DNA from 2 places in the Anaeromassilibacillus sp. 1001302B_160321_C8 genome. Region 1 is predicted to be linked to the other one. Evidence: a T-box and tRNA genes for the amino acid it is inferred to sense, from the RefSeq annotation. Region 1 holds a T-box; the other holds one or more tRNA genes.

Evidence for each region. A T-box is a leader RNA that pairs with one kind of tRNA and senses whether it is charged. The one in region 1 lies ahead of tyrS (tyrosine--tRNA ligase), so its partner is inferred to be a tRNA-Tyr.
Region 2: it encodes a tRNA-Tyr, which carries the amino acid that the T-box ahead of tyrS (tyrosine--tRNA ligase) is inferred to sense. The anticodon was not compared.

The regions. Positions count from the first base shown of each region.
Region 1 covers NZ_JADNJD010000021.1:14,715-24,902, reverse strand. Annotated here, with positions in the region: tRNA gene I2E77_RS12425 (tRNA-Ser) at 64-150, shown strand; gene I2E77_RS12420 (nitroreductase family protein) at 269-796, shown strand; gene I2E77_RS12415 (DUF5655 domain-containing protein) at 787-1,170, shown strand; gene I2E77_RS12410 (TetR/AcrR family transcriptional regulator) at 1,537-2,157, shown strand; gene I2E77_RS12405 (T6SS immunity protein Tdi1 domain-containing protein) at 2,304-3,227, shown strand; gene I2E77_RS12400 (hypothetical protein) at 3,270-3,755, shown strand; gene I2E77_RS12395 (DUF1266 domain-containing protein) at 3,941-5,119, shown strand; gene tyrS (tyrosine--tRNA ligase) at 5,448-6,677, opposite strand; T-box leader at 6,733-6,976, opposite strand; gene recN (DNA repair protein RecN) at 7,006-8,682, opposite strand; gene I2E77_RS12380 (arginine repressor) at 8,689-9,138, opposite strand; gene I2E77_RS12375 (NAD(+)/NADH kinase) at 9,140-9,982, opposite strand; gene I2E77_RS12370 (TlyA family RNA methyltransferase) at 9,994-10,188, opposite strand, start outside.
Region 2 covers NZ_JADNJD010000009.1:2,394-12,581, forward strand. Annotated here, with positions in the region: gene I2E77_RS07565 (ammonium transporter) at 1-1,161, shown strand, start outside; gene I2E77_RS07570 (P-II family nitrogen regulator) at 1,181-1,564, shown strand; gene I2E77_RS07575 (phenylacetate--CoA ligase family protein) at 1,990-3,291, shown strand; gene I2E77_RS07580 (ACT domain-containing protein) at 3,308-3,748, shown strand; gene I2E77_RS07585 (hypothetical protein) at 3,921-4,421, opposite strand; tRNA gene I2E77_RS07590 (tRNA-Tyr) at 4,488-4,573, opposite strand; tRNA gene I2E77_RS07595 (tRNA-Thr) at 4,674-4,749, opposite strand; gene I2E77_RS07600 (HAD hydrolase-like protein) at 4,840-5,505, opposite strand; gene I2E77_RS07605 (YjdF family protein) at 6,015-6,434, shown strand; gene I2E77_RS07610 (YybH family protein) at 6,499-6,888, shown strand; gene I2E77_RS07615 (DNA alkylation repair protein) at 7,030-7,749, opposite strand; gene I2E77_RS13925 (methylated-DNA--[protein]-cysteine S-methyltransferase) at 7,736-8,209, opposite strand; gene I2E77_RS07625 (class I SAM-dependent methyltransferase) at 8,213-8,992, opposite strand; gene I2E77_RS07630 (hypothetical protein) at 8,964-9,185, opposite strand; gene I2E77_RS07635 (ABC transporter ATP-binding protein) at 9,203-9,964, opposite strand; gene I2E77_RS07640 (FecCD family ABC transporter permease) at 9,961-10,188, opposite strand, start outside.

The sequences.
Region 1 (10,188 bases):
TTTTTCAAAAGAATCCGTTATAATAATCAAGCTGTCACCGATGATGACAAAACAAAGCCATTTGGAGAGGTATTCTAATTGGTAAGGAGCCACATTGGAAATGTGGTGTGCCGCAAGGCATTGTGCGTTCGAGTCGCATCCTCTCCGCCACAAGAAATTCCAAACAATTCGCTTCGGATTGTTTGGAATTTTTTCTTATATTCCGTTGTGATGCGCTTGACTTCCCCACGAGCTACCTGACCAAATTTATATAATGGGAGGTTTCCCTATGGATTTTCTGGAGATTGCAAAATCGCGCCAGAGCTGCCGCGACTATGACAGATCCCGCCCGGTGGAGCGTGAAAAGCTGTTAGCCTGCTTGGAAGCGGCCCGCCTTGCCCCCTCTGCCTGCAACGCCCAACCCTACCATTTTACATTGGTAACCGGCAAACAGGCCGAAGCGGTGGGCAACTGCACCCGCAGCCTCGGGATGAATGCGTTCACAGAATCGGTTCCGGCATTTGTGGTAATCAGTGAGGAACCCTACAATCTGACTGCCGGTGCTGGCGCAAAAGTTAAGGGACAGGACTACCGCTCGGTGGATATCGGCATTGCAGCGGCCTACTTTACCGCGGAGGCCACCGCGCAGGGATTGGCCACCTGTATCCTCGGCTGGTTTGAAGAGAAAAAACTGCAAACACTGTTACACTTGCGCCGTCCTGTGCGCCTGGTGATTGCGGTTGGCTATGCGGCGCCAGGGAACCCACTGCGCGCCAAAAAGCGCAAAACAATGGAGGAGCTGACGACATGGAAGTAAGTGCAGAAAAACTCTTCTTTTTTGAAAAAGATCCCGCTATGCTGGACGTCTACCTATCCATTGAAGCGGTACTTTTAAAGCGCTATCCGGGAATTCACGTCAAGGTGCAAAAAACACAGATCACCTTTGCGGGCCGCCATGGATTTGCCTTTGTTTCGCTGCCATTCCGAAAGGTGAAGGGACGTCCGGAGCACTATCTGATCCTTTCTTTTGGGCTCTCGCACCGCATGGACTCCCCGCGCATCGCGATTGCCGTCGAACCTTACCCCAACCGCTGGACTCACCATGTCGTGATCCAAAACGCCAGCGAGCTCAACAGCGAGATTTTGGGATGGTTGGATGAGGCGCACGCTTTTTCGGAGAGCAAACGATAGCAGATGCTGCTGCAAATTTGAGCGTTTGCTTCAGCCTCTTGCTGTCAAAGTCCAAGCAGTTTCTTCGCTTTATTTCTCCTAATGTGTTTAGAAACGATTATATTGCATAAAAAAGGCTTGCGCCGCTTTTCAACGGCTGCAAGCCTTTTTGTCATCTGAAAACCACTCGCCTAGCGAGTGATTTTCAGATGACAAAAATGGGCAAGTGTGGCCATACTTGCCCTGCTTGCCAAAATGTGCGCTTTCCGGAAGTATCAGTGTTTGAGAAGATCAGAGCTGTGCTATTTCGTTCTTGCGTTATCCTATTCGATGTGGTAAAATAAAGTCAAAATTTAGAATTTGTTTTTATTATGAGAAGGTGACGGAGTGCCAAAGGTTGCTTATTCTGACGAGGACAGAGAACGTATTAGGATGCAGCTTGTTACAGTTGGGCTTGACCTAATGGCAAAACAAGGCATACAACATACAACCGTGGAGCAAGTATATAAAAAAGTTGGTATTTCGCGAACGTTCTTCTATTCCTTTTTCGCAACGAAAGAAGATTTGATTGTTGAAACGCTTTACTTGCAACAGCCCAAAATCATCAAGTATGTACAAACGCTGATGGCCGATCCTGCTTTAAGCTGGCGTGACGCAGTGAAACAATTTCTCCATGCCTGTTGTTATGGAGAAAAAAATGGAATTGCTGTTTTAACGATTGAAGAACAACAGCTCATTTTCAAGCGTCTATCAAAGGAAAGCTATCAAGTGTTCCGCCAAAAGCAACTTCGTCTTTTTGGAGAAATTTTAGAAAACTTTGGAATAAGGGCAGATACAGCAAGGATCAATCTATTTACGAATTTAAGTTTGACAGCGATGGTTGTACGCAGAGCCATCCCCAATACGCTTCCCTTGTTTGTTCCGGAGGCCGCTGATGAGACGGTCGATTTTCAACTGAATGCGATTGTGGATGCCTTGGAGAAATTGAAAACAGCCCCCACTCCTTGATGGGTGGGAATGAAAAATCCGTCCGAATATTATGGTTTGGCGTCATATTCAGATGGATTTTACTTTACTCAAAATAAAAACAAATTTTATTATTTATCTTTATTTTATGGCTATGAGAACGAAAACCAAACAAAGGAGGACACACGATGAACGTATTTGATCTGTTCGTAAACAAATATCCGCCGGGTAATGACTTGCGAAAACCAACCGCTGAAACGCTGGAACAATTTCAAGGAAAACTGCCGGCAGAACTCCTTGACTTTTGGCAGGAATATGGCTTCGGAAATTATGGCGGAGGATTACTGAAAATTATAGATCCTACGGATTATATTGATACGCTCACACTTTGGCTGGGTGAGCAGGAAGATTGCTTCCCCATTTTAATGACTGGATTCGGAACACTTTTTATTTACCGCAAACGATCTGAAACAGCCGGCGATATGTGTTTGCTGGACATTCACTACCGCAGATCAGGCAGTTTTTCTACCGGTTTTTCCGATTTTTTTGAGCGTATCCTTCCCGCTGAAAACTTTGCGGAACAATTTTTGCGAGTGGACTTATTCCAAGAGGCATCCGCTAAGCATGGCGGCCTTGCAGAGAATGAGATTTTTTTCTTTGCTCCGGCTTTGGCGTTTGGCGGAGCCGAGTCCATTCAATATGTCGAAAAAGGGAACGCCGTTGTTCATCAGCACCTGTTATTTGAAATGGGAACGGACAATTCTAGTGCTGCAAAGCCTGACGATATGTGGTCGCAAGCCTATGAAGCCAACCCCCATGTATTTGAATTGGAGAACGGTGGTTTAATGGTTAGCTTTCCCTTTTCGGAAACGGTGGATACCATCTTGCCGATAGCACCAGAAACGCTATACGAGGTTGAGGGAGAGACGGTTTCGCTGTGGGCGCTGACGTTTGTTAGCTTGACAAAAGAGGAAAATCTCGGCTTTTTGGAGTATCACAGGGCTTTGCAACGGCTACAGCCCTACATCTTAGAAACAAGAGGGGACTACCTATTGATCCGTGGCATGAGCCTGGCGGAGATGGAATGTGTTTTGTCGGACGCCATAGATTGATCGCCATTCATTTTCAAAAATACATATTTAGGAGGAAAAAGTATGGGCTTTTTTAGCAAGTTGTTTAAGGGACCGGAAATCGATATGGAAAAGAGCCATGCAAATGCGAAAAAAATGCGCGCTCTATTTAACCAGGTCGTTGAAGGCGGGGACAATTATAGGCTGATTTTCGGATATACCGAGGATGTGAGCCGCTTCAATTATGGATTTGTTCATGGGAGTAAAACGAAAATCGGAAATTTAATTGTCGGCTGGAACGAGGCCAGTCAAACGATTGTGGTCGTTCCCACGGTACCCGATCTTTCCGGCTGTGGTGATCCGACCTACTATCGCCGCTCTGAAATTTTGAAAGCCTATCGAAACAAATACCCTACCGATGCGTTTATCATTTACCCAGACAAAAAAGGATATATCGGTATCAATGCCTATGATTGGCTGGAAGATGAAAAGCTATATGTCTATGTTTCGCAGGACGAGGAGTTGGCCGCTTTTACTGATTTCTTTATGAACAGATTTGCAACAAAGTGAGGTTAAAATGCCTTTGGGAGAAATTGGAGCGATCCTGCTGTTCCTTTTGGTGGTATTTATATTTGGTAATCTGTGGTTTCATTTTATAGAAGCAATATTAAGACGGATCAAAAAGCTGTTTACACGCCGCCAAAAACCTCCGGCATGGCATACGCTCCCCCCTGATGAGGAGGACAGAAAAAAAGATGGATATAAACGAAATTAGGAAACGGGCGCAACAAGCCCGTGAGAAGGCCGCCGATGCGATGAAAAAGACTTTTGAAAAAAGCGAAGAACTGGTTAATAACCTCGAGGTTTCCAGCTCTGAAAAAGAAGCATCTATATCTGCTGCTGAGGCAGAGGAACAGATCCATGCCAGCACGGAGCGGCAAGTAGAAATTCTTGGTCAGATATTAGGGGCCGATGGTGTGGCACAAATGGCCGTCAATGAGGAACTATTACAAAAAATGGTCAATGAGAAAGTCGCTGAAGCTACTGCTTCCACTACAGAGAACTTGATGGGGCAACTTTTTGGAGAAGATATGGGCGTTCTCGCGGCGGCTCTGGAAATGCTGGAGATGGAGGATGCCGACGAAGAGGAAGAACCCGTATGGAATTTAGAACTGGAGCAAAACCTTTATATTACCTTGGATGAAACCATGGCTCGGCTTGAGGCCATCCCTGAGCCAGAACCGATTCCTTACCAAAAAAATGACGCAAAATGGGAACGCTTTGGCATCTTGCTGTCTGGTATTGTATCGACCCTTAACGACCACAATCTGTATAGCATGGATGTGGAGGAACATATCCCAGTCATGGAACAGAAAGTCGTGTCCCTTGTACGCCGCTCCTGGGGGATAAATGGTCGTAGCGATCTGCTGGATATGATCCGCTATTTAGCACAGGAGGGCTATATCCTGCGGTATCAGCTTTATAGTGAGGCATCCTCGCCTGAGGAACTGATGGACGAAACCATGGACGAGGATGACTGTGAGTCTACCAAGCGGGCATGGCGGTTTGCACAACGGTATAAAAGCCAATATGCCCCTGGCTTTATGGCTGGATGGGATATTGGCCGGGCGGCGATGCTGACCCGTTGGGGCTGCTATTTAGGCTGGCTCACGGAAAGCGAAGCTGTTGGTATTCTTTGGGATCTCTCCCAAAAGGTTGTGGAGGAGCTGCATAGCTGGCGCGAATTTGCCCAGTCTTATCTTTTTGGCGGTCTTATGTGGAAATTGCTATGCGGTGACAGCTCCGCTGGAAGTTACCTGGGCTATATTGCAGACGCCGCCACAGACCTGTTGACTGGAAAAGCAGAGCAAGACAGCGGACAATGGCGGGATTGCCCTTGGCCTGCACAGAGAAAAATCGGCTTTACATTGTAAACCCTTTGAAAATTACTGTTATTCACCAGCCTCCAACAGAAACGGCATATATAAAAACGTTGGATTGGTAGCTGCGTTGATGTGCGGTCCTGTGCCGGGCTGCTGCAACGCAATTCAGTCAGTGGCAACATAAAGAAAGGACTGGCCGCTATGTAGAAATACAGGAAAGAAAATTAAGCAGCCGCTCAACGGGATTCATTCTGAATGGAAAAAGATAAAAGTCAAAGGACAGCGTATCGTCCCAACTGCTGTCCTTTGACTTTTTCTGCAAACTACAATAAATATCCCCCGGCGGCGGAGCCGGGGGATATTTATTCATTGGTCTTGGTTATTCCAGTGTTACTTTGTGGAACACTTTCTTACCCTTTTTAATAATCACATACTTCTTTTCGAAGTCCTTCTCCAGGGAAAGTTTCGCAGAAATCGACGGTACCTTCACATCGTCTACCGCAACGCCGCCCTGCTCAATCAATCTGCGGCCTTCCGCGCGGGACGGAGCAAGCTTTGTCTTAACCATCAGGTCAAGCACGCCGATTTCCCCGTCGGTGAAGTCCGCCTCGGTGATCGCAGTAGAAGGCATATTGTCGGTATTTGCGCCCTTGCCGAACAAGGCGCGCGCACCCTCCTGGGCCTTCTTCGCCTCTTCTTCGCCGTGGATCAACTTAGTGACCTCATAGGCGAGGATCTCTTTTGCCTTGTTGAGCTCGCCGCCTTCGAGCTTTTCCAGCTCGTTGATCTCTTCCAGCGGCAGGAAGGTCAAAATCTTCAGGCAACGGATGACATCTGCGTCGTCCACATTGCGCCAGTACTGGTAGAATTCAAACGGCGAGGTCTTTTCCGGGTCGAGCCAGACGGCGCCCTTTTCGGTCTTGCCCATCTTTTTGCCCTCGCTGGTCGTGAGCAAGGTGAAGGTCATGCCGTAGACCTCTTTGGCCTCTTTGCGGCGGAGCAGCTCCACGCCGCCGATGATGTTGCTCCACTGGTCGTCACCGCCCAGCTCCATCACGCAGTTGTGGCGATGGTTGAGCTCGAGAAAATCGTAGCTCTGCATCAGCATGTAATTCAGCTCGAAGAAGGAGAGGCCGCGCTCCAAACGCTGCTTGTAGCACTCTGCCGCCAGCATCCGGTTGACGGAGAAATGCACGCCCACCTCGCGCAAGAAGTCAATGTAATTCAGGTTAAGCAGCCAATCGCCGTTGTTCGCCATAATCGCTTTCCCCTCGGAAAAGTCGATCAGGCGGGACATCTGCTTCTGGAAACAGGCGATGTTGTGGTCGATGGTCTCCTTGGTGAGCATCTTGCGCATGTCGGTCTTTCCGGACGGGTCGCCGATCATGCCCGTGCCGCCGCCGAACAGGGCGATCGGCACATGCCCGGCCTTCTGCATCCAGGACATCACCATGATCTGGACAAAGTGGCCCACATGCAGACTGTCCGCTGTCGGGTCAAAGCCGATGTAGAAGGTGATCTTGTCGTTGTTCAACAGATCCCGGATCTTTTCCTCGTTGGTCGTCTGCGCGATTAAACCGCGCGCTTTCAGTTCGTCGTAAACGCCCATTTGTTTTCCTCCATTTCTGTATTGGGGGCAAAAGAAAACGCCCCCTGCGATTTTTGCAGAGGGCGGAGAAATTCCGCGGTACCACCTCAGTTTACCGCACCCTCACGAATGCGGCCTCATGGGTACAACCATACCCGTGCGCGTTAACGTGCGCCACCCCGGCCGGATCTACTGACCATCTGGCGTTCCACCCGGCGGCTCCAGGATGTATTTCCGCAGACCGCTGCTCCCGCTTCCACCAACCGCGGGCTCTCTTTGCCAGCCGCATTCCGCGTACTTCTTCCCTTCGATGCCATTGCTCTCATTATATCCAACGGGTTTCAAACTGTCAAGGCGTTTTCTTCGCCATTTGCAGCATTTCTTCCGCATTTTGCAGCAAAAGCTCGGTGATCTCGGTGCCGCCCATAATCCGTGCCAACTCCCGCTTGCGCCCCTCATGATCGAGCGCCGTCACGTTGGTGTAGGTACGGTCGTGCTCCACATGCTTTTTAATCTGGAAATGGGCGTCCGCCAGGGAAGCGATCTGCGCCAAATGCGTGACACAAATCACCTGCCGGGTGCGCGATACCTCCCGCAGCTTGAGCCCTACCTTTTGTGCTGCACTGCCGCTGATCCCGGTGTCAATTTCGTCAAAGATCAGCGTTCCGATGTGATCCGTACCCGCCAATACGGTCTTGATCGCCAGCATGATCCGGGAAAGCTCGCCGCCCGAAGCGATCTTCGCCAATGGCTTAGCCGGTTCGCCCGGGTTGGTGGAGATCAAAAACTGTACCCGATCGCATCCGGAGGGACTAAGTGCCCCTTCCTCGCGCTGTACCAGAAACGTCACGTTCGGCATGTCCAGGAAGGTCAACTCTTCCTGCACGCGCTTTGCAAACAGAGCGGCGACCTCTTGCCGCTTGGCGGAAAGCGCTTTTGCACAGCGCCAAGCTTCGGTCTCGGCTTCCTGATGTTCTTTCGTCAAACGCGCGATATGCGCATCGGAAAGTTCGATATCGGAGAGCTGCTTTTTGCAATCTTCCAAAAAGGCGAGCATCTCCTCCACGCTGCCGCCGTATTTCAAGCCGAGCCGGTACAACTGATCCAACCGGCCTTCGATCTGCTCCAATTCCTCCGGATCGTACTCCAAGCCGTCGGCCAGGCTCCCGATTTCCGTGTTACAGTCCTCCAGCTCATATTGCACACTGCGCAGCCGTTCCTCCAGGGAGGCTGCCGCGGGCAGATACCGCCCTGCATCGGCCAGGGCATCCGCTGCGTCGGTCACCGCCGAGAGCGCCCCTTCCGCCTCGTCCTCTCCATCCAGCGCCAACTTCGCCGCCTGCAACGCACCGGCGATCTTTTCGCTGTTCCGATAGAGGTCGCGCCGTTCGGTCAGCTCTTCCTGCTCTCCCGGCCGCAGCTGGGCCGCCTCCAATTCGCCGATTTGATAGGTCAGCAAGTCGATCTGCCGCGCTTTCTGGGCTTCATCCATCTGGAAGCCTTCCAGCTCCTTTTTTACGCGGTTCATGCGGCGATACGCCTCTTGATACGCCTGCAGGAGCGCTTGGGGAACGCCCATCCGGTCCAGATAGCCCATATGGGACTCCGGGGACAGCAGCCCATAGCTCTCATGTTGGCCATGGATATTGATCAGCTGTGCGCCGATCTCACGCAGAACCGAAACGGTCGCCGGCCGGCTGTTGATGCGGCAGGAGGATTTCCCCTCTGCGCTGATTTCACGCTGCAACAGAAGCGTCCCGTCCTCCTCCGCTGCATATCCAAGCTCCCGGATGGCTTCCAGAACGTTTTCCTCCACATCGGAGAATGTTGCGCTGACAAAGGCAGAGCGCGCCCCTGTGCGGATCAGATCCCGCGAAGTGCGCTCCCCCAACACGGCGTGCAGCGAATCAATCAAAATCGACTTTCCTGCGCCTGTTTCACCCGTAAGGACGTTAAAGCCTCCTTGAAAGTCGATGGATGCCCGCTCAATCACCGCGATATTTTCAATATAAAGCTGGGTCAACATCGCTCATCACCCGACAATCCTTTTCAGTTCCGCCACCAAGCGTTCCGCGGATTCATCGTCCCGCGTCACGACAAAGATCGTGTCGTCCCCCGCAAGAGTCCCCACCACGGATTCCCAATGAAGGCCGTCCATAGCGGCGCAAATCGCCTGTGCCATTCCGGTCAACGCCTTGATGACGACGATGTTGCGCGCGCAGTCAATGGAGATGGAAGAATCCGCCAACAGCGAAAAGAACTTAGAAGACAGGTCCTTTCCCGTTTCCTTGCCGGTCGAATAGCGGTATTTGCCATCGTTGGAGAGGGTTTTCACCAGCCGAAGTTCCTTGATGTCGCGGGAAACGGTCGCCTGCGTCACATCAAATCCATCCTCCCGAAGGAGCCGCAGCAGTTCCTCCTGCGTGTCGACGCTGTGTTCATTGATAAGCTCCAAGATTTTGGCATGCCGCCTCGTTTTCATTTCAGGATCTCCTCTCCGCTAATTTTTGATTGAGTACTTCATAGAAATTGTTCTGTTTGAGCTTGATAATCTGCGCCCGATACCCTGAACGCCGGATATAGATGGCGCATTGGTCCGGCACCGGAAGCGCGCGCTCCCCGTCGACGGTCAAAAAGACCTCGCTGTCCTCATCCCGCACCGCATGGGCCTCTAAAACGGCATCGCCGCCAAAGACAACGGTCCTGGCAAACAGGGAATGCGGACAGATCGGCGTCAGCAAAATACACTCCATGCTTGGGTCGATCACGGGCCCACCTGCGGAAAGCGAGTAGGCGGTGGACCCGGTCGGCGTGGAAAAAATCAGGCCATCCGCCCGGTAGCCGCACATATTTGCACTGTTGAATAGCACCTTAAAATCGAGGATTCGGGAGAGCGACCCGCGGGAGATCACCGCGTCGTTCAATGCGTAATACGTCTGATGCGCACCGTCTAACACAGTATCCACCTGCAAAAGCATCCGGTTCTCAACGGCATACTTTCCGGTGACAAGCCCTTCCAGCTTTTCCAGCTCATCCGCTTCCAAGCCCGCCACAAATCCCAGGCGGCCCACGTTGATGCCCAACACAGGCTTCCCGGCCATCGCCGCATGTTTGGCCGCATGGATGATGGTCCCGTCGCCGCCGACCGCCACAACAATGTCACAGGCCGCCAGCCCCTGATAAAAATCTTCACAAAACTGGACGCCGCTCTCCGGAAAGTCCATCCGATACCGGCAATCCATCGAAACTTCCATCCCAAAGCGGTGCAGTTGGCCGACGATGCGTTCCGTATGAAACAGAGCATTTCTCTTGGTTAGGTTTGGCATAACAAAGACATTCAATGCGACTCACCACCATTTAACACCCTGTGCGACTCCTCCACCAGCGCCGGAATATCCAGAGGGACGCTGTGGGTCTGCTCGGATTTGGAGAGGAACGCCAGGTATTCGATATTCCCCTCCGGCCCTTTCACCGGAGAGAAGGTCAAACCTTCCACCGAAAAGCCGTTTTCCAGGACAAAATGTACGATCTT
Region 2 (10,188 bases), on a different contig from region 1:
GGGGGCTTGGTGCGGCGAAAAAACATCGTGAACACCATTATGGCTTGCGTTGGTATTATGGGCCTCTCCGTCGTTATGTGGATTGTATGCGGCTTTTCCCTATCCTTTGGTGCGGACCACGGCGGCATAATCGGCGGCTTGGAGTATATTTGCCTCAATGGTTTGGACTTTAATGAAGCATTGTCCTATGCGCCGACGCTGTCGTCGCTCACGTATGTTGTTTTCCAGATGATGTTCGCCATGATTACGCCGGCGCTCATCACGGGCGCTGTGGCAGGACGTATGCGTTATAAGGCACTGTTTCTCTTTATCGCATTATGGTCCTTGGTTGTCTACTATCCCATGGCACATATGGTATGGGGAGCCGGTGGGCTTCTGGCCGAAATGGGGGCTGTCGACTTCGCCGGCGGCAACGTTGTCCATATCAGCTCCGGTGTGAGCGGTTTGGTCCTGGCGATCCTTCTCGGCAGGCGCAGCGGTGTGGAACACACATCCTATCGTGTCCACAACATCCCGTTTGTGTTTTTGGGCGCGGCGATTCTTTGGTTTGGCTGGTTCGGATTCAACGCCGGCTCTGCGCTGGGCGCCAACGGCCTTGCCGCGCATGCATTTTTGACGTCGGCCCTTTCCTCTGCAACAGCCTTGCTGGCCTGGATGTTGATCGACGTCATCAAAGATGGAAAGCCGACGCTGGTGGGCGCTTCCACCGGACTGGTTGTCGGGCTGGTTGCCATCACGCCCGGCGCGGGCTTTGTCCCGGTTTGGGCAGCGATTGTCATCGGGGCGGTGGTCAGCCCCATTTGCTACTTCACGATGAATTTCTTAAAGAACAAGCTCAAGATCGACGACGCGCTGGATGCATTTGGCTGCCATGGCATTGGCGGGATCTGGGGCGGCATTGCCACCGGATTGTTCGCAAGGACGGACATCAATCCAGTTGCGCGATGGAACGGGTTGGTCTTTGGCGAGGCCGGGCTCTTTACCGCACAGGTCGTCAGCATCCTGATCACAATCGCAGTCGCCGTGGTGGGGACGCTGGTGTGCGTCGGGATCACCCGGATCTTTACCAAGCTGCGGGTTGAACACAAAGAGGAACTGCTTGGGCTTGATATGACCCAGCATGGCGAGCGGGCATATCCGTCGTTTAACGGTTTAGACTGATGAAGGGGGATACATAAGTATGATGTACAAGGTAGAAGCCATCATCCGCGAGGAAAAGCTCGAGGACATCAAGGAAGCCCTGCATGAAATTGACGTCAACGGCGTCACTGCTTATCAAGTGATGGGGTTCGGCGCCCAGCGCGGTTATAAAACCGTCGTGCGCGGGCAGGAAATCGACGTCATGCTGCTGCCAAAAATCAAGCTGGAAATCGTCGTCTCTTCGGAAGAGTGGAAAGACAAAACCATCCAGAAGATCAAAGAGGTTGCTTATACGGGTGAAGTGGGCGATGGAAAGATTTTCGCCTATGAAATTACCGATGCATTAAAGATCCGCACCGGTGAGACCGGCTATGCGGCGCTTCAATCCGCAAGCGAATCCGGCGAAACCCCATCAAGGGCCTAACATACGGTTTATATCGAAAAAGCAGCTGCCAGCGAAAACCGGCAGCTGCTTTTTCGATCTCTTAGACAGCTCCGGGTTGTCAGAGCCTCTCAGAAAATGATTCCACTTTGAATTTTTACGCAAAACAACCCCACAAAATATTCTTCGAAATGCGCTTTAGCCATTCCTCCATCCGCTCAGGCGCAAAAACGAGGTCCCACGGAATCCCTTCCCGGCCGCAACAAGCCCCAGGCGCTTTAGGCTCCGCTATTTCTCCAAATCCATTTCTATGGTGGAAAAAACAAAAGATACGCCAATAGAAACGTCCACATAAACGCACTAAATATATTTACTTTATCTAGGTAAAATGGTATAATCTCTATAAAATCGTTGGATTCCTACACGATTATCCCATTATCATTATATAGAAAGGAAAGATCCCCTTTATGGAGCATTATTATCAATCTGAAATCGAGTGTGCCAGCCGGGAACAAATCAGAGCTTGGCAAAACGAGCGCCTGATCCCGACCGTGAAACGTGTCTACGAGAATGTACCTTATTACCGTCATCTGATGGAGGAAAAGGGCGTTACTCCAGACGATATCCGTTCCGTTGACGACCTACATAAACTCCCCTTTTTAACCAAGGAAGATTTGCGCCAAGCATATCCATACGGCCTATTGGCTGTCCCGCTAGAGGATTGCGTGCGTATCCAGTCCACCAGCGGCACAACCGGCCGCCGGGTAGTCGCTTTCTATACGCAACACGATATTGACCTGTGGGACGAATGCTGCGCCCGTGCAATCGTGGCGGCCGGCGGCACCAAAGAAGATGTGGTACACGTCTGCTATGGCTACGGCCTGTTCACCGGCGGCCCCGGCCTGAATGGCGGCTCCCATAAAGTCGGTTCCCTAACCCTGCCCATGTCTTCCGGCAATACCGACCGGCAGATTCAGTTCATGTGTGACCTGGGCTCCACCATCCTCTGCTGTACCCCTTCCTATGCCGCCTATCTGGCAGAGAGCATTATTGAACGCGGCCTGCGGGATAAGATCAAATTGAAGGCCGGTATCTTCGGCGCAGAAGCATGGAGCGAGGAGATGCGCCAGGATATCCAAAACAAACTAGGGATCAAAGCGTACGATATCTATGGCTTGACCGAGATTTCCGGCCCTGGCGTCGCTTTTGAGTGCAGCGACCAGCACGGTATGCACATCAACGAAGACAATTTTATCCCTGAAATTATCGACCCAAAAACCGGTGAAGTGTTGCCGGAAGGCAGCGTCGGCGAGCTGGTCTTCACTTGTATTACCAAGGACGCTTTCCCTTTGCTTCGTTATCGCACACGTGATATCTGTGTGCTCAATTACGAAAAATGCCCCTGCGGGCGTACCCATGTGCGTATGTCCAAGCCGATGGGCCGTAGTGACGACATGTTGATCGTCAAGGGTGTCAATGTATTCCCGTCTCAGATCGAAACGGTATTGCTTAACAAGGGATACCCTGCCAACTATCAGATCGTCGTCAGCCGTGAAAACAACAGCGATAAGCTGGAGGTCCAGGTAGAGATGACGCCCGAGATGTTCTCCGACAACCTCTCTCAAGTCTCTTCCCGCGAAAAGGAACTGGTGGACGCTCTGAAAGCCATGCTGGGAATCTATACGGTTGTGAAGCTTGTAGCGCCTAAGAGCATTACCCGCAGCGAAGGCAAAGCGGTACGTGTAATCGACAAACGCAACCTGTACTGAGAAAGGAGCTTTGGAAATGACTATCAATCAGATCTCCGTATTTCTGGAAAACAAGCCTGGACAGCTGGCTGAATTCACCCGGCTTTTGGAGGAAAACCAGATCGATATGCGCGCTCTTTCCATTGCCGAAACGCAGGATTTTGGAATCCTGCGCCTGATTGTAGACGACCCCTATAAAACGGTCAATGTCGTCAAAGATGCCGGCTATATCTGTGCGGTCACGCCGGTCCTGGCGGTCGAACTCTCTGACAAGCCAGGCAGCCTTGTGAAACTGCTCACTGCACTTGGAGAAGGCGGCATCAACGTGGAATACTCCTATGCTTTTACCGCGCGCAAAAAGGACGTAGCTTATATGGTATTCCGTGTCAACGATCCGGAAAAGGCCGTTGGGGTATTGATTCAGAATCAAGCGCGCCCCCTTGCGCAAGATGATCTTTCCGCCTTGTTCAACGACTAATAAAAGCACACAGCCAAACGGTTTCATCAAACAGCAAGGGCATCCAACAGGGATTTCGTTGGATGCCCTTTTCCATGCCGGTTTTTCCGATGCGCTTCGGCAGTATTTCTGCTGCGATTGTAACAAAAAGGAGGCAAACCATCTCCAGCCCATCCGGAAGGAAGCAGAGCATTCAAATTCCTTCGGATAACGCCTGGCTGACCGTAATAAAACATGGTTCATGCAAGGGCGATGGGTAGGGGATTTCATGAATCAACTCCTGCACAACACGTTCCATCTCCGCCCACCCATCCGGACAAGCTACCCACCAGGAATATATCTTCTGTCTCCTTTGATAGAAATAACAACGATAGCCGTCAAAACCATCCACTCGCTGTACATGTGTTGGATATGTTTGATTCGCTTTTTCCGCCAAAGAAGAAGCTTTCCTGTTGCAGGAAAGTAAAATGCAATCCTTCGCACGCGTGGGGCTTTTTTCCCATTTACAGATATAGTATTTTAACCAATATGTATCATCCGTCCTGCTTTTCAACAATGCAATCGCGAAATGCCGGTTCTCAGAATACGATTCCAAAGTAGCGGTTCTGGCATATGCAAATTCAATGCCACATCCCTGCTCTTGAATCTCCTCCCAAAAGGGGAATGCCATATGAAACGCCATATCGAATACCATATCTGCTACATCCTTTACAAAAAACAAAAGACCCGGCACATTCACACATGCCGGATCTTCTTACATTGGTGGAGGAGGATGGATTCGGACCATCGAAGCTGAAAAGCAACAGATTTACAGTCTGCCCCCTTTGGCCACTCGGGAACTCCTCCATATGTGCCGCCCCATTTCAGAAGCAAGCTTGTCTCTGGCGTTGACAGGGAACTCTTCCCAAACACCAAGCTCCGTGTCCGCCAAAAGCAGATAACCTGCTGGAGCTGGTGAACGGACTTGAACCCCTGACCTGCTGATTACAAATCAGCTGCTCTACCAACTGAGCTACACCAGCATTTGCATCACTCAAGAGTGCTTGACTAATATACCATACTTTTTGTCCATTTGTCAAGCCCGAAATGCAAAGATTTTTGAAAAATTTGGTTTAATTTTCGTTGGAAAAGAGATAGGGCCGCAGGGCGTCCACCGAATCCGCAAACCAGACCGCCCCAGCCTCTGCTAGCTCCTCTTTTGTCCCATAGCCATAAGCTGCCGCCAAAAAGTCCACCCCAGCCTCAACCGCGCCGCGCGCGTCAAAATGGGTGTCTCCGATCATGACAACCTCGCGCTTTTCTGCGCCGCCGCACTCCCGGATCGCCTGCGCAATCATCTCCGGCTTGCTGGAATGGAATCCGTCGGGCCCGGCTGCCACCAGCGCGTCAAAATATGTTCGGATGTCATACGCTTGGACGATGTGTTCCAAGATCGGCTTTGGCTTCGAGGAGGCCGTCGACAGCTTTGCGCCGGAAGCTTTCAAATCCTTTAATAGCGCCTCGATTCCCGGATACAGGCGGTTTTCTCTCCAACCGATCCGGTTATACCGCTGGCGATACAGCGCAACGGCCTTTTCCGCCTGCTCCTGGCTCATCCCGCAAAAATTGCGCATGCTCTGTCCCATGGGCGGCCCGATAAATTTGCGCATGACCTCCGGCGGAGGGACGGGAAATCCCATCTCACGGATTGCATACTTGGCGCTGTTTAAAATTCCCTCGCCCGATTCGCAGAGGGTTCCGTCCAAGTCAAACAGAACAATCTTATAATTACATTTCATCGGTAGTTCCTCCGTCCTTCCATTTCCCGGTTGAGACTTTGATCCATAGGCCACCTGCTGCCGCCTGACTTGTGCAACAGCCTGTCCGCTTTGCAAAACCTGTCCGCAGCCATACTAGTATATCCTAATTTGTCGGGAAGCTTCCTCCCGGTGGGGCTTTTTCCATTCTGCCTCCGTCTCCTGTAGACGTTGTGGTTCTACGCAGACCTGTTCCGGCCATCGGAAAGTTCTCCCATACGTTTTCCAACTTTAATCCATTTTCCCCTATCCTGTCAAGACAAAGGCTATAAAAAGCAAGTTAAAAACATGTTTTCCAAACCGGAGAGAAAAAGCCAGCATCCCTTTCCGGAAGCGCTCTTGCGGGCTAAGCAAAAAGACGGTATGATAGAGTGGCAAGGATAAAAACACGGCGCGGTTGGTAGTCCGCGCGCCGGGGATCTCCCGGCCAGTAACCCTCCCTCCCATGGGTCGTCCGTTCTTTGCAGGATTATACAATGGGAGGAATCAAAATGGACACAACAGCAGCGAAACTCACGGTATTTTTTGAGGAACCGTTTTGGGTGGGCGTCTATGAGCGCACCGAAAGCGGCCAGGTGGAAGCATGCCGGGTGGTCTTTGGCGCAGAACCCAAAGATTACGAGGTATACGACTTCCTACTCAAGCACTGGGATAGCATGCGGTTCAGTCCACCCGTTGCAGCAGAGGGAATCCCCTCGCAGATTCGGAACCCCAAACGGGCGCGGCGCGCAGCAAAGCAGGCGCTTTGCCGCACCGGAACGGGAACCAAATCGCAACAGGCCCTGCAAATGCAGCGGGAACTGGGCAAACAAGAGCGCAAAAAACTCCGCAAACAGCAATCCGAAGAGGAAAAAGCGCGGCGGTTTGCCCTGCGCCAACAGCGCAAAAAGGAAAAGCACAGGGGCAGGTAACATCTGCCCCACATCCTTTTCCGCTGTATTTTAAAGGCTAGCGTTTTGAAAGGAGCGTTGATCGATGAATCCAGAGATTCAATCCCTCATCCAGCAGGCGGATCAGGCGATCCGTGAGGAACGCTTTGACGACCTGATGGAATTTTACACAGAGGACGCCGTCTTGGTGATCAATGGGGAAAAGGAGGCCCATGGCAAGAAAGCCATCAAGGAAGCTTTCATCCAGATTGCCGCCTATTTCCAGAACAGCCTCGTCCCCACACAGGGAAAAATGCGGATGATCGAAGCGGGGGACACGGTCCTGGTCCTGTCGCAAACGCTTCTGGACGCGGACAACAAGGCGGAATCTTCGTACAGCATGGAGCGCCGTGCGACCTATGTCTATCGCCGCATCGGTGGAAAATGGCTCTGCGCCATCGACAACTCCTATGGGACCGCCCTATTGGACGACTGATGAACCACATTCAAAAGAGGGGGAAGCCGCTGTTGATACAGTGGCTTCCCCTTTTTTACGATCCGTTGCTCTGGCTTTGTGATCGTTTCCAGTTGCGGCCTTCTGGCCTTATTTCCCCTTGACCAAGCAGCCTAAACGCCGTTACCGGCGCTTCATGGCGCGCAGCCGTTCCTTTTCCTCCCTGCAGATTCGCCGGGATTCGGTCATCTTTTGCAACGCCTTGTTGAAAGGGAACGTATCCAGCCGGCTATTGGGCAGATAGGCCATGGTCCGCTCCGGAAAGCGCGCATAGCATTCCGCAAGCGCCCAGGCGACTGCCATCTGCGCATAATACCCCGTATGCCGGACATTGTCCAGGGTCTCCAGGACACGGTCGATGAACGCCTCTTGGATGAAGTGATCCAGGAGCATCACGACGCCGAAGCGCACGTCAAATTCCCGTTCGGAGGAAAAATAGGGCCGCAAAAACGCCCACACCCGTTCCGGATCTTTGCGGACAAACTTCAGGGTATTGCAGAAGCTGTCGCAGGTGGACCAGTCGCCAATCTCCGGGACGAACGCCTCCGTATAAGCAAGCAGCTCCGCTACATCAGCCTTTGCATAGCCGATCACCATTCCGCGCAGAAGCGTCTCTTCAAAGCACTTCCCCTTTTCCGCGCGGAAAAAGGCGCGCCAGTCCCCGCGCGCAATCCGCTTGGCCAACCCACGCAGCGCAGGCAGCCGCACGCCCAGCATGGGCGTTCCCCCTGGAATCAGGCCGGAAGCAAACGCCCGATAGTCCGGTTCTGCCATCGCCTGCAATTCCTTCCGGACAGCCTCCCAGCCCCATTCCATATTCAAAGATGCATCAGCGCGCCCCATACCGTCTCTCCAAATCCAAAAGGGTTCTTTTACACTCCAATCCGCCCGCATAGCCTGTCAAGCTGCCGTCCGCCCCCACCACGCGGTGGCAGGGGATAAAAATCGGGATGGGATTGCAGTGGTTCGCCATACCGACTGCGCGGCACGCCTTGGGGCGGCCAATCTGCGCGGCGATTTCCCCATAGGACCGCGTCTGCCCATAGGGGATTTCCTGCAAAGCGCTCCAGACCGCTTTCTGAAACGCCGTACCTTCCGGCGCCAATGGCAAGTCGAACATCTTCCGCTCCCCGCGCAGGTATTCCCGGAGCTGCTCCGCCGCTTTGCGAAGCAGTTCCGTTTCGTGTTGCACAACCGTTCCCGGCACCTCTTCGCCGGGAAGCCGCAGAAGGGCAATCGCGCCCCCATTTTCTCCAATCGCGATGCGACCGATTTCAGTGTCGTATAGAAACAGACCGTCCACGCTTTACATTCCTTCCTTTTCCGGTTTTATCGCGCGGGTTGCGATATAGGTGGGCGTGAAGTCCCGCAGGCGTCCCTGGCCGGGCCGGTCGCGGTCGTCAAAGAGGTCGGTCAGCCGAAGCCCCGCTTTTAACTGACCGCCGATCTGCTCTTCCAGCGAATGGCTGAATTGCATGCCGTCCCCGTCCCGCATCAGCTTTTCACATTGCTCCGGGTTTTTTAACGGGTTAAACGGAAGCGCATTTTCCACCACAAGTGTTTGATCGTCGTTGAACAAGTAGGGAATCCCATTGTCCATCCCCGCCAGAAGGACGCCGCCCGGCTTGAGAATGCGGTAACATTCCCGCCACACCTGGTATACATCCTCGATGTAGCAATTGGAAACCGGATGGAAAATCACGTCAAACTGGCCGTCCGGGAAGGGCAAGGGCTTGGTCATATCGCCGCGCACAATCTGGATGGAATAGCCCTCGCGTTCCGCCACCATCCGCTCGCTTTCCAGCTGCTTTTTGGAATAGTCAAACACCGTACAATTTGCGCCCAAAGCGGCAAAAACCGGCATCTGCTGTGCGCCGCCGCTGGCCAACCCCAAAAGCTGCGCCCCCTTGAGCGCTGGAAACCAGCTGTGTGGCACCGGGCGCATCGGCGTGAGATATACGTCCCATGTCCCGTTTTTTGCCGCCAAATAGTCCTCGTGGGAGATCGGGATTCCCCATTCGATCCCGTCCTCAACCCACTGATCCCACTGTTCCGCGTTATATTTTGTGTACTGTTCTCGATTCATCGGTTTCCCCTCTTTCTTGGCTGGTTTCATCATTGCTATTTCTATTATAAAGCCGTATCCCAATCTCTGCAAATCCTTTTGCGGAATTTTCATGCATTCCTTTCCAGCCCGCGAACCAAACAAATTTTATCCGGCCCTCAATTGCCCCGAAAAAATGCACGCCAAAGGGCCTGCCTTGGAGATTTTCCTCCAAGGCAGGCCCTTCCCTTTTTATTTTGCCTGATAGATAATCAAAAGCTGCCCATCTTCATCGGTGCGGACCTTGGCGCGCACGCCGTATACCTCTTCGATCATCTGCTCTGTAAGCACCTCGCGCGGCGTTCCTCTGCTATAAATTTGACCATCCTTGACCACATAGATGACGTCGCTGTACATGGCCGCCAGGTTTAAGTCGTGAAAAGCGGATAGGACCGTCTTATGCATGGACTTGACGATGTTGAGCAATTGCAGCTGGTATTTGATGTCCAAATGGTTGGTGGGCTCGTCGAGGATCAAAGCCTCTGTGCGCTGCGCCAGTGCGCGCGCCAAAATCACACGCTGTTGTTCCCCACCGGACAGGCTGGAAAACGGGCGGTTTTCCAGCACCTCCATGCCCACCTGCTTCAGGGCTTCGCGCATGATCGCATAGTCCTCCGCTGTATCGCGGTCCATCGCGCGCTTATGCGGCGCGCGCCCCATCAGCACCATATCCTTTACCAGAAAATCAAAATCATAGGCATTGTGCTGTGCAACCACGCCCAAGCGTTTTGCAGCCTCTTTATGGCTCATATGGGAAAGCGGTTCCCCGTCCAGCCGGATGCAGCCCATCTTGGGCTGCAATACGCGATAGATACATTTCAAAAAGGTGCTCTTCCCACTGCCGTTCGGCCCAATCAGCCCGACAAAACAACCATTCTCCGCGCGCAGGGAGATGTCCTTTAAAATTTGCGTGCTTCCCCAGGAGAACGAAAGGCCCTCTGCATCAATCCTCATGACGGCCTCCCTCCAAACTGATAAGTCTTTTTGACAAGCAGCAGGACAAACGCCGGCGCCCCCACAATCGAAATCAGGATTCCAATCGGCAACTCCGCATTTGGAAGGATCGTCCGGGCCACCACGTCGGCCCAAACCAGGAAGATGCCGCCCGCCAGAGCGGACAGGGGCAACAGCTTCCGATGATCCACGCCGAACAGCACGCGGATTACATGAGGGATCAT